2 regions of the Enterobacter pseudoroggenkampii genome follow, and region 2 is predicted to be linked to the other one. Evidence: predicted binding sites of a transcription regulator. Region 2 holds the regulator's gene; the other holds the start of a gene.

Region 1 (4,216 bases), on a different contig from region 2:
CGAGAGAGTCCATACCCGGTTGAGATTCTTCAGTGCCATGAATCGGTGATTGATGTGTTTTATCTTTGTTCGACATTGCACGCTTCTCCTTTATCCATTGCTAAAAACCCTATTAAGGATAGAACAATGTCGCGACATGGTTCGCGAACTAAGAGTTTTCACATGCCGTGATTAGCGAAAGGAGCCATCTCACCCACTCGGAGCGCGACGGAAGGCAGCAGGATCGGCTATCATAGAATTTTCCTGCTTCAAGAATTTTGCTTTAGTGAATCCGTCGCTTATGAAACCTCTTCGTCAACAAAACCGCCAGGTTATTAGCTATGTGCCCCGCGTTGAGCCCGCGCCGCCTGACCATGCCCTGAAAGTGGAGGGCTTTCGTGATGTCTGGCTGCTGCGGGGGAAATACGTGGCCTTTGTGCTGATCGGCGAACATTTCCGTCGCTCTCCCACGTTTACGGTGCCGGAGTCCGCACAGCGGTGGGCGATGCAGATCCGCCAGGATGAAGAGGTTGAAGAATAACAGCCATAAAAAAACCGCCTGATGGCGGTTTTTTTATTTCTACCGTGATTAACGGTGCGCCAGCTCGGCGTCGTCTTCACTTTCCAGAATCGTTTTGTCGGTCTGCTTCAGCCACTGGCTGGTCAGCGTACCGGCGGTCATGGAGCCGCTCACGTTCAGCGCGGTACGACCCATGTCGATCAGCGGCTCAACGGAGATCAGCAGGGCGACCAGCGTTACGGGCAGACCCAGCGCAGGCAGCACAATCAGCGCGGCGAAGGTTGCGCCACCGCCAACACCCGCAACGCCTGCGGAGCTTACGGTAACAATCCCGACCAGCGTGGCGATCCATACCGGATCCAGCGGGTTGATACCCACCGTCGGCGCGACCATCACGGCCAGCATCGCCGGGTACAGACCCGCACAGCCGTTCTGACCAATGGTGGCACCAAAGGAGGCAGAGAAGCTGGCGATGGATTCAGGCACGCCCAGACGACGGGTTTGCGCTTCAACGTTCAGCGGAATAGACGCGGCGCTGGAACGGCTGGTGAAGGCAAAGGTCAGTACCGGCCAGACTTTACGGAAGTATTTCAGCGGGCTGACGCCGTTCACGCCCAGCAGGATGCCGTGCACCACGAACATAATGCCCAGGCCCAGATAAGAGGCGACAACGAAGCTGCCCAGCTTAATGATGTCCTGCAGGTTAGAGCCGGCAACCACTTTGGTCATCAGCGCCAGCACGCCGTAAGGGGTGAGCTGCATAACCAGACGAACCAGCTTCATCACCCAGCTTTGCAGGGTGTCAATCGCGGTCAGAACGCGTTCGCCTTTTGGCGCGTCGTCTTTCAGCAGCTTCAGCGCCGCGACGCCCAGGAACGCGGCGAAAATAACCACGCTGATGATCGAGGTTGGGCTCGCACCGGTCAGGTCAGCAAACGGGTTCTTCGGAATGAAGGAGAGCACCATCTGCGGCACGGTCAGGTCAGCTACTTTACCCACATAGTTGGTCTGAATTGCGGTAAGACGTGCCGTTTCAGCGGTACCCTGAACCAGACCTTCTGCGGTCAGGCCAAACAGGTTGGTGACCAGCACACCCACCAGCGCGGCAATCAGCGTGGTGAACAGCAGCGTACCAATGGTCAGGAAACTGATTTTTCCTAGCTGAGTGGCGTTATGCAGGCGGGCCACGGCGCTCAGAATAGAGGCGAACACCAGCGGCATAACGATCATCTGCAGCAGCTGGACATAGCCGTTACCGACAATGTTGAACCACTGAATGGAATCTTTCAGAACTGGATTATCGGAGCCATAAATTGCCTGTAATGCCAGACCAAATACGACACCCATGGCCAGACCAACCAGCACCTTTTTCGCCAGGCTCCACTGTTTGTGGCGCGCCTGCGCGAGAAGCAATAGCAATATAACGAACACAACGACGTTCGCGATGAGTGGAAAATTCATCCCCGTTCTCCTGATTTATTATTGGGTCGGTTTTTACCGATCCTGTTGGCGGAAGGTTAGCAGAAGTGTGATGTAGCGCTTATATCCAAATGGAATGGGTTATGACAAATGGGATAATTTTGTCGGTTTACTGTTCAATCTGGTGATGAATAAAGCGATTAAACTGAAATTGCAGCGAATTAATCATCTGGGATGACCAGCGAACTGCACTGTTTTCGGGCAAGGTTTGCGGCATCCAGACGGCGTAAGCAAACAGCGCCATGCACAATACCCGCTCAAGCTGGTTACCTTTCTGCGGTGCGAGGATGGGAAAACGGAAACGCCAGCGGCAGGGCCATAGCAGCGGCACGCCCGCAGGCGTCAGCATATCGGCCAGAATATGGCTTAAATAGCCCAGCACCATCCCCTGGATGGCATCGGCGGGGACTATCCAGCTTTCAGGCACTTTTAAATAGAACAGCGTCAGCAGGCCAAACACGGCCAGCAGGCTGTGCGTAAATCCCCGGTGGCCGAACGCGCGTGCGATGGGTTTCGACACCCATTTCAGACGCTGTCCGAGGAAGGATTTAGGGTGGTCGATGTCGGGCAGCAGACAGGTCAATACGGCGGAAGGGACAATATGCCACCAGTCCCCCTGTGCCAGCACGGGGGTAAGTTCAGCGTTTTTGGCAAATACTGCGCACGCAATAGAAAAAAGCAGGTGGCCTTCCGCCGTCATGATAAAACCCACGAAACTGTCAATTCATACAGTATAGGGTTTTTATACAGTAGGCGGAAGAGGTGACGGTGTAACTGTTTGTCACAAACCGAAGGAGGGCGTTAACCGCCCTGCAGATGATGCGCCGTCAGTTCTTCCAGTGAATTAAGCTTCACGTCGGCAAGCGCAAACCGGGGGTCGTGACGGCCTTCTTCAGCGGGCACCACAATGGAGCGCATCCGCGCAGCCTTCGACGCCACCATACCGTTAACGGAATCTTCCAGCGCAACGCAGTTGAGGGGATCCAGGCCGAGCTTAGCGGCACAGTCCAGATAGACCTGCGGGTGCGGCTTGCTGTAAGGCAATTTTTCAGCGGACGCCAGCGCGTCAAAACTGTCGCGCAGTTCAAACATCGTGAGCACTTTTTCCAGCATATGCAGCGGTGAAGCGGAAGCCAGGCCAACCTTCAGCCCCTGGGCTTTACACAGCGCGACAGCCTCACGTACGCCGGGCAGCAGCGGCCGGCTCTCTTCCACCAGAGAAATGGCGCGGCTGATAATGCGTGCGGTCACCTCATTGCGATCGGGACCCACCCACGGCTGTTGGGCAAACCACAGGTCAACCACCATATCGATGCGCAGGCCCAGCGTATCGGGTAGTTCATTACGGCGGCTGATATCGACGCCCAGACTGGCCATCACATCCAGTTCGGCGCGATCCCACAGCGGTTCGGAATCGATCAGTAATCCATCCATGTCAAAAATTGCGGCAAGAATTTGGCGCGGTGTCGACATCACAACGTCTCCTTATCCAGGGTGTTCGACAGACGATACGTGCTAAGCACAATCTGCAATTTAGCATATTGCTTTTAAAGAGCGGGCGAAATTGATGACCAGCAGGTAGACTTAGGCACAAATAACGCGTCTTTATGAAGAGGAACTGATGACGTATCAACAAGCTGGACGCATTGCGGTCTTAAAACGTATTGCTGGCTGGGTGATTTTTATTCCTGCCGTCATTTCTACGCTGATTTCTGTACTCAAATTTATGTACGATCACAGCGAAAAACAGCCGGGTATCAATGCGGTAATGCTTGATTTCGCTCATGTCATGATTGAGATGATGCGTTTTAATACGCCATTTTTGAATATCTTCTGGTTTAACTCACCCACCCCGGATTTTCATCAACAGCTGAATATCGGCTTCTGGGTGATATACGCCCTGATCTTTGTTGCGCTGGCACTGCAGGCCTCTGGCGCGAGAATGAGCCGCCAGACGCGCTTTTTACGCGAAGGCGTTGAGGATCAGTTGATTCTTGAGCAGGCCAAAGGCCCGGAAGGCATGAGTCGGGAGCAGATCGAATCCCGTATTGTTGTGCCGCGTCACACCATTTTCCTGCAAATTTTCCCGCTCTATATCCTTCCCGTAATCATCATTGTGGCGGGATACTTCTTCTTCTCACTGCTCGGTTTTCTGTAAGCGATAAGGGTGGCGGCAAGGCCACCCGTTCGCGTCTCAGGCGGCAAGCATGCGCTCAAGCGCCCGCTGGGCGTTAACCA
Region 2 (4,216 bases):
GTACGTCATCAACGGCATCGGTTCGCCGAAGTTCACGTAGCCCTGACCGAGATTACGCAGCTTGCTCAGGCCGCGCAGCATCTGCGGCAGGCTCTCTTTCTCTTTGGTTGCACCACGCAGCTCTTTCGCGTACGTGCCCACTTCCATCACGTGCTCGTAGCCAATGTAGATTGGCACCAGCGTGATGGGACGGGTTCCTCCGCGCAGCATCGCCTGAATGGTCATCGACAGCGTGCCGGTTTTCGGATCGAGAAGACGTCCGGTACGGGAACGACCGCCCTCCACGAAGTACTCCACGGAATAGCCGCGGCTGAACAGCTCGCCCAGATACTCGCGGAACACGGTGGAGTAGAGCTTGTTGCCCTTGAAGGTACGACGGATAAAGAATGCGCCCAGGCGGCGGAAAATTGGACCTGCTGGCCAGAAGTTCAGGTTGATACCGGCAGCAATGTGCGGTGGTACCAGCCCCTGATGATAGAGCACGTAGGAAAGAAGCAGGTAGTCCATATGGCTGCGGTGGCAGGGAACATAGACAATCTCATGGCCATCATGCGCCAGCTGACGTACACGCTCGGCGTTATGAACGTTGATGCCCTGGTAGAGACGGTTCCAGGTAAAGCCGAGAATACGATCGGACAGGCGAATCATCTCGTAAGAGAAGTTCGCTGCAATCTCTTCCATCAGCGCAATGGCGTTCTGCTGGGCTTTCTCATGCGATATTTTCTTGCTGCGCGCTTCGTCTTCAACGGCGCGGGCAATCGCTTTGGAGGCCAACAGCTTGTTGAACAGATCCTGACGCGCCGGGAGACGCGGCCCAACGGCAGCAAGGCGCTGACGGGCGAAGTGCATACGCGCCACGCGCGCCAGTTTTTGCGCGATGATCTTGTCGGTGCCGTGCTCGTCCGCCATGCGACGCAGCGAAACGGAAGGGGAGAAACGCACAAAGCTGTCGCGCCCCAGCCAGGAGACCGCAAAGAACTTCTGGATGCCGTTAAGCATGCGCAGCGGCGGGTTCTCTTCACCTTTTTCACGGCCCGGACGACGACCAAACATCACCGATACCGGCACCATCTGCACATCCAGATCGGGGTTGCTGCGGTGCAGGTCGAGATAGTCATGGAACAGCTTGATGGACTCTTCTTTTGGCGTGTAGTAGGTAAACACGCGCGGTCCACCGTGAATGAACACATAGCGCGGCAGCAGCGTACCGTCAACTTCAAGCGGTTCAAGCGGGTCAGGTAAGTCATGCGCCAGACACTGGGCGCGAAGCGTCAGTAAGTCTGCCTTCGAGTTATAAGGCAAAACGTACATAATAGGACGTGACGTATCGAGCCCCAATTCCAGCGCGGGTTCTGCTGGGATAGACTTGCTTTTTACCAGGATGCTTAATGGTAAATTAAGTAATTTGTAGTAAATTCGTGGCCAGCCGGACATAAACGATGTAAAGCCTCTGGTTAATAATGCAATTGCGGCGCAAGGATAACAGAAAGCGCGCAAAATTTCTGTTGTTACCCGTCATACTTCAGGCTGTAGCGAAACGCGCTACAGTTCCTGTTACTGACGCTTTTTTTCATAAAAGGTTCTTTTAATGGCCAATAATACCACTGGGTTAACGCGTATCATCAAAGCCGCCGGCTATTCATGGAAAGGTTTCCGTGCCGCGTGGATCAACGAAGCCGCCTTTCGCCAGGAGGGCATCGCCGCTATCATCGCGGTGATCGTCGCCTGTTTCCTTGATGTTGATGCGATTACCCGCGTACTTCTTATAGGTTCCGTGCTTCTGGTGATGATAGTGGAAATTCTTAATAGCGCTATTGAGGCCGTGGTTGATCGCATTGGTTCAGATTTCCATGAACTTTCTGGCCGCGCAAAAGACATGGGCTCTGCTGCCGTGTTGCTGGCGATTATCACTGCCGCTATCACCTGGGTCACGCTGCTTTGGTCACATTTCCGATGAGCCTCGAGGAATAATTAAGTCCCTGGTTTTTTGTGCAGTTTTTGGTTCCAAAATCGCCTTTGACTGTATATACTCACAGCATAACTGTATATACACCCAGGGGGCGGAATGAAAGCATTAACGACCAGGCAGCAAGAGGTGTTTGATCTCATCCGGGATCATATCGGCCAGACGGGTATGCCACCCACGCGTGCGGAAATCGCGCAGCGTCTGGGCTTCCGTTCTCCGAATGCTGCCGAAGAACACCTGAAAGCGCTGGCGCGTAAGGGCGTGATTGAGATTGTCTCGGGCGCGTCACGTGGTATCCGCCTGCTGGTGGAAGAAGAGACGGGCATTCCGCTGGTGGGGCGTGTTGCTGCCGGTGAGCCTTTACTGGCACAGCAGCATATTGAAGGCCATTACCAGGTCGATCCAGCCATGTTCAAACCGAGCGCTGATTTCCTGCTGCGCGTCAGCGGTATGTCGATGAAAGACATCGGTATTCTTGACGGCGATCTGCTTGCGGTGCACAAAACGCAGGATGTGCGTAACGGCCAGGTGGTGGTCGCGCGCATTGACGACGAAGTGACCGTCAAGCGTCTGAAAAAACAGGGGAACACCGTTCAGCTACTGCCTGAAAACAACGAGTTCTCCCCGATTGTGGTCGATCTGCGCGAACACAACTTCTCTATCGAAGGGCTGGCGGTTGGGGTCATTCGCAACGGCGAATGGCTGTAACCTCTTCCTGACAGGCTATGGCGCCGCTGTAGCCTGCTTCATTCTCCACACCCGGTATTTTTCATGTCACTGCTGACGGCATCCGATAAGGCATTGTGGCGTCTTGCTCTGCCGATGATCTTCTCCAATATTACCGTTCCCTTGCTGGGTCTGGTCGATACTGCCGTTATTGGCCATCTTGATTCGCCTGTTTATCTTGGCGGCGTGGCGATTGGCGCGACGGCAACCAGCTTCCTGTTTATGCTGCTGCTCTTTTTGCGTATGAGCACCACCGGGCTCACGGCACAGGCTTATGGTGCAAAAGATCCGCTGCGTCTGGCGCGAGCGCTGGTCCAGCCGCTGATCCTCGCGCTTGGCGCGGGGGCGTTAATCGTTTTATTGCGTGCGCCCCTGATCGACCTTGCGCTTCATGTTGTTGGCGGTAGCGAGGCGGTACTCGCGCAGGCGCGACGGTTCCTTGAAATCCGCTGGCTCAGCGCGCCCGCGTCGCTGGCTAACCTGGTTCTGCTGGGGTGGCTACTGGGCGTGCAGTACGCCCGTGCACCAGTGATTTTGCTGGTGGTGGGTAACCTGCTCAATATCGTTTTGGATGTCTGGCTGGTGATGGGCCAGCATATGAACGTGCAGGGCGCAGCGCTGGCGACGGCGATTGCCGAATACGGGACCTTTATCATTGGCCTGTGGATGGTCTGGCGCGTGCTGGCGATGCGCGGCATCTCCCTGGCGCTGCTCAAAACCGCATGGCGCGGCAATATCCGTAAGCTGCTGGCGCTTAACCGAGACATCATGCTGCGCTCGCTGCTGCTTCAGCTCTGCTTCGGCGCGCTGACGGTCTTCGGGGCTCGACTGGGGCCAGAAATCGTTGCGGTCAACGCGGTATTGATGACGCTACTGACCTTTACCGCCTACGCGCTGGACGGTTTTGCCTATGCGGTAGAAGCGCATTCCGGGCAGGCGTACGGTGCGCGTGAAAGCGGGCAACTACGGGATGTCTGGCGGGCAGCCTGCCGTCAGTCGGGACTGGTGGCGCTGGCGTTTGGCCTGGTTTACGCCTGCTTTGGTGAGCAGATCGTTGCATTGCTGACGTCTATCCCTGCGCTGCGCGAGCTGGCGAGTCACTATCTCATCTGGCAAGTCGTCTTACCGGTGGTCGGCGTCTGGTGTTATCTGCTGGACGGCATGTTTATTGGTGCGACGCGCGGAGCGGAAATGCGTAACAGTATGGCGGTTGCAGCGGCCGGGTTTGGTCTGACGCTGCTGACGCTCCCCTGGCTGGGTAATCACGGTTTGTGGCTGGCCCTGGCCGTTTTCCTCTCGCTGCGAGGGTTGTCGCTGGCGTTTATCTGGCACCGCCACTGGCAAAACAATACCTGGTTCTCTTCACGTCACGATATATCGTGACGGTTAAAGATTCCGAATGTGAAACCAACTGCCGAATCCTTAACTACAATAATTATCACGTCCAGCAGAAAAGAACGTAACGGACGTTACGACCCGACGCTTAACTAAGAGGACACGATGATGAATAAAGACGAAATCGGC

Evidence for each region. Region 2 encodes LexA, which represses DNA repair genes until DNA is damaged. Its sites were predicted from a motif close to TNCTGTATGTACATACAGNA; they were not measured.
Region 1: a site for LexA is predicted at 2,693-2,712, ahead of OTG14_RS04945 (metal-dependent hydrolase). Genes of this name have one in related genera too.

Annotation. Positions count from the first base shown of each region.
Region 1 covers NZ_JAPMLV010000001.1:1,012,460-1,016,675, forward strand. Annotated here, with positions in the region: gene katE (catalase HPII) at 1-76, opposite strand, end outside; gene cedA (cell division activator CedA) at 233-520, shown strand; gene OTG14_RS04940 (L-cystine transporter) at 569-1,960, opposite strand; gene OTG14_RS04945 (metal-dependent hydrolase) at 2,088-2,678, opposite strand; gene hxpB (hexitol phosphatase HxpB) at 2,780-3,451, opposite strand; gene OTG14_RS04955 (YniB family protein) at 3,600-4,136, shown strand; gene OTG14_RS04960 (fructosamine kinase family protein) at 4,173-4,216, opposite strand, start outside.
Region 2 covers NZ_JAPMLV010000008.1:65,176-69,391, forward strand. Annotated here, with positions in the region: gene plsB (glycerol-3-phosphate 1-O-acyltransferase PlsB) at 1-1,434, opposite strand, end outside; gene OTG14_RS21815 (diacylglycerol kinase) at 1,589-1,957, shown strand; gene lexA (transcriptional repressor LexA) at 2,066-2,674, shown strand; gene dinF (MATE family efflux transporter DinF) at 2,738-4,075, shown strand; gene OTG14_RS21830 (CsbD family protein) at 4,196-4,216, shown strand, end outside.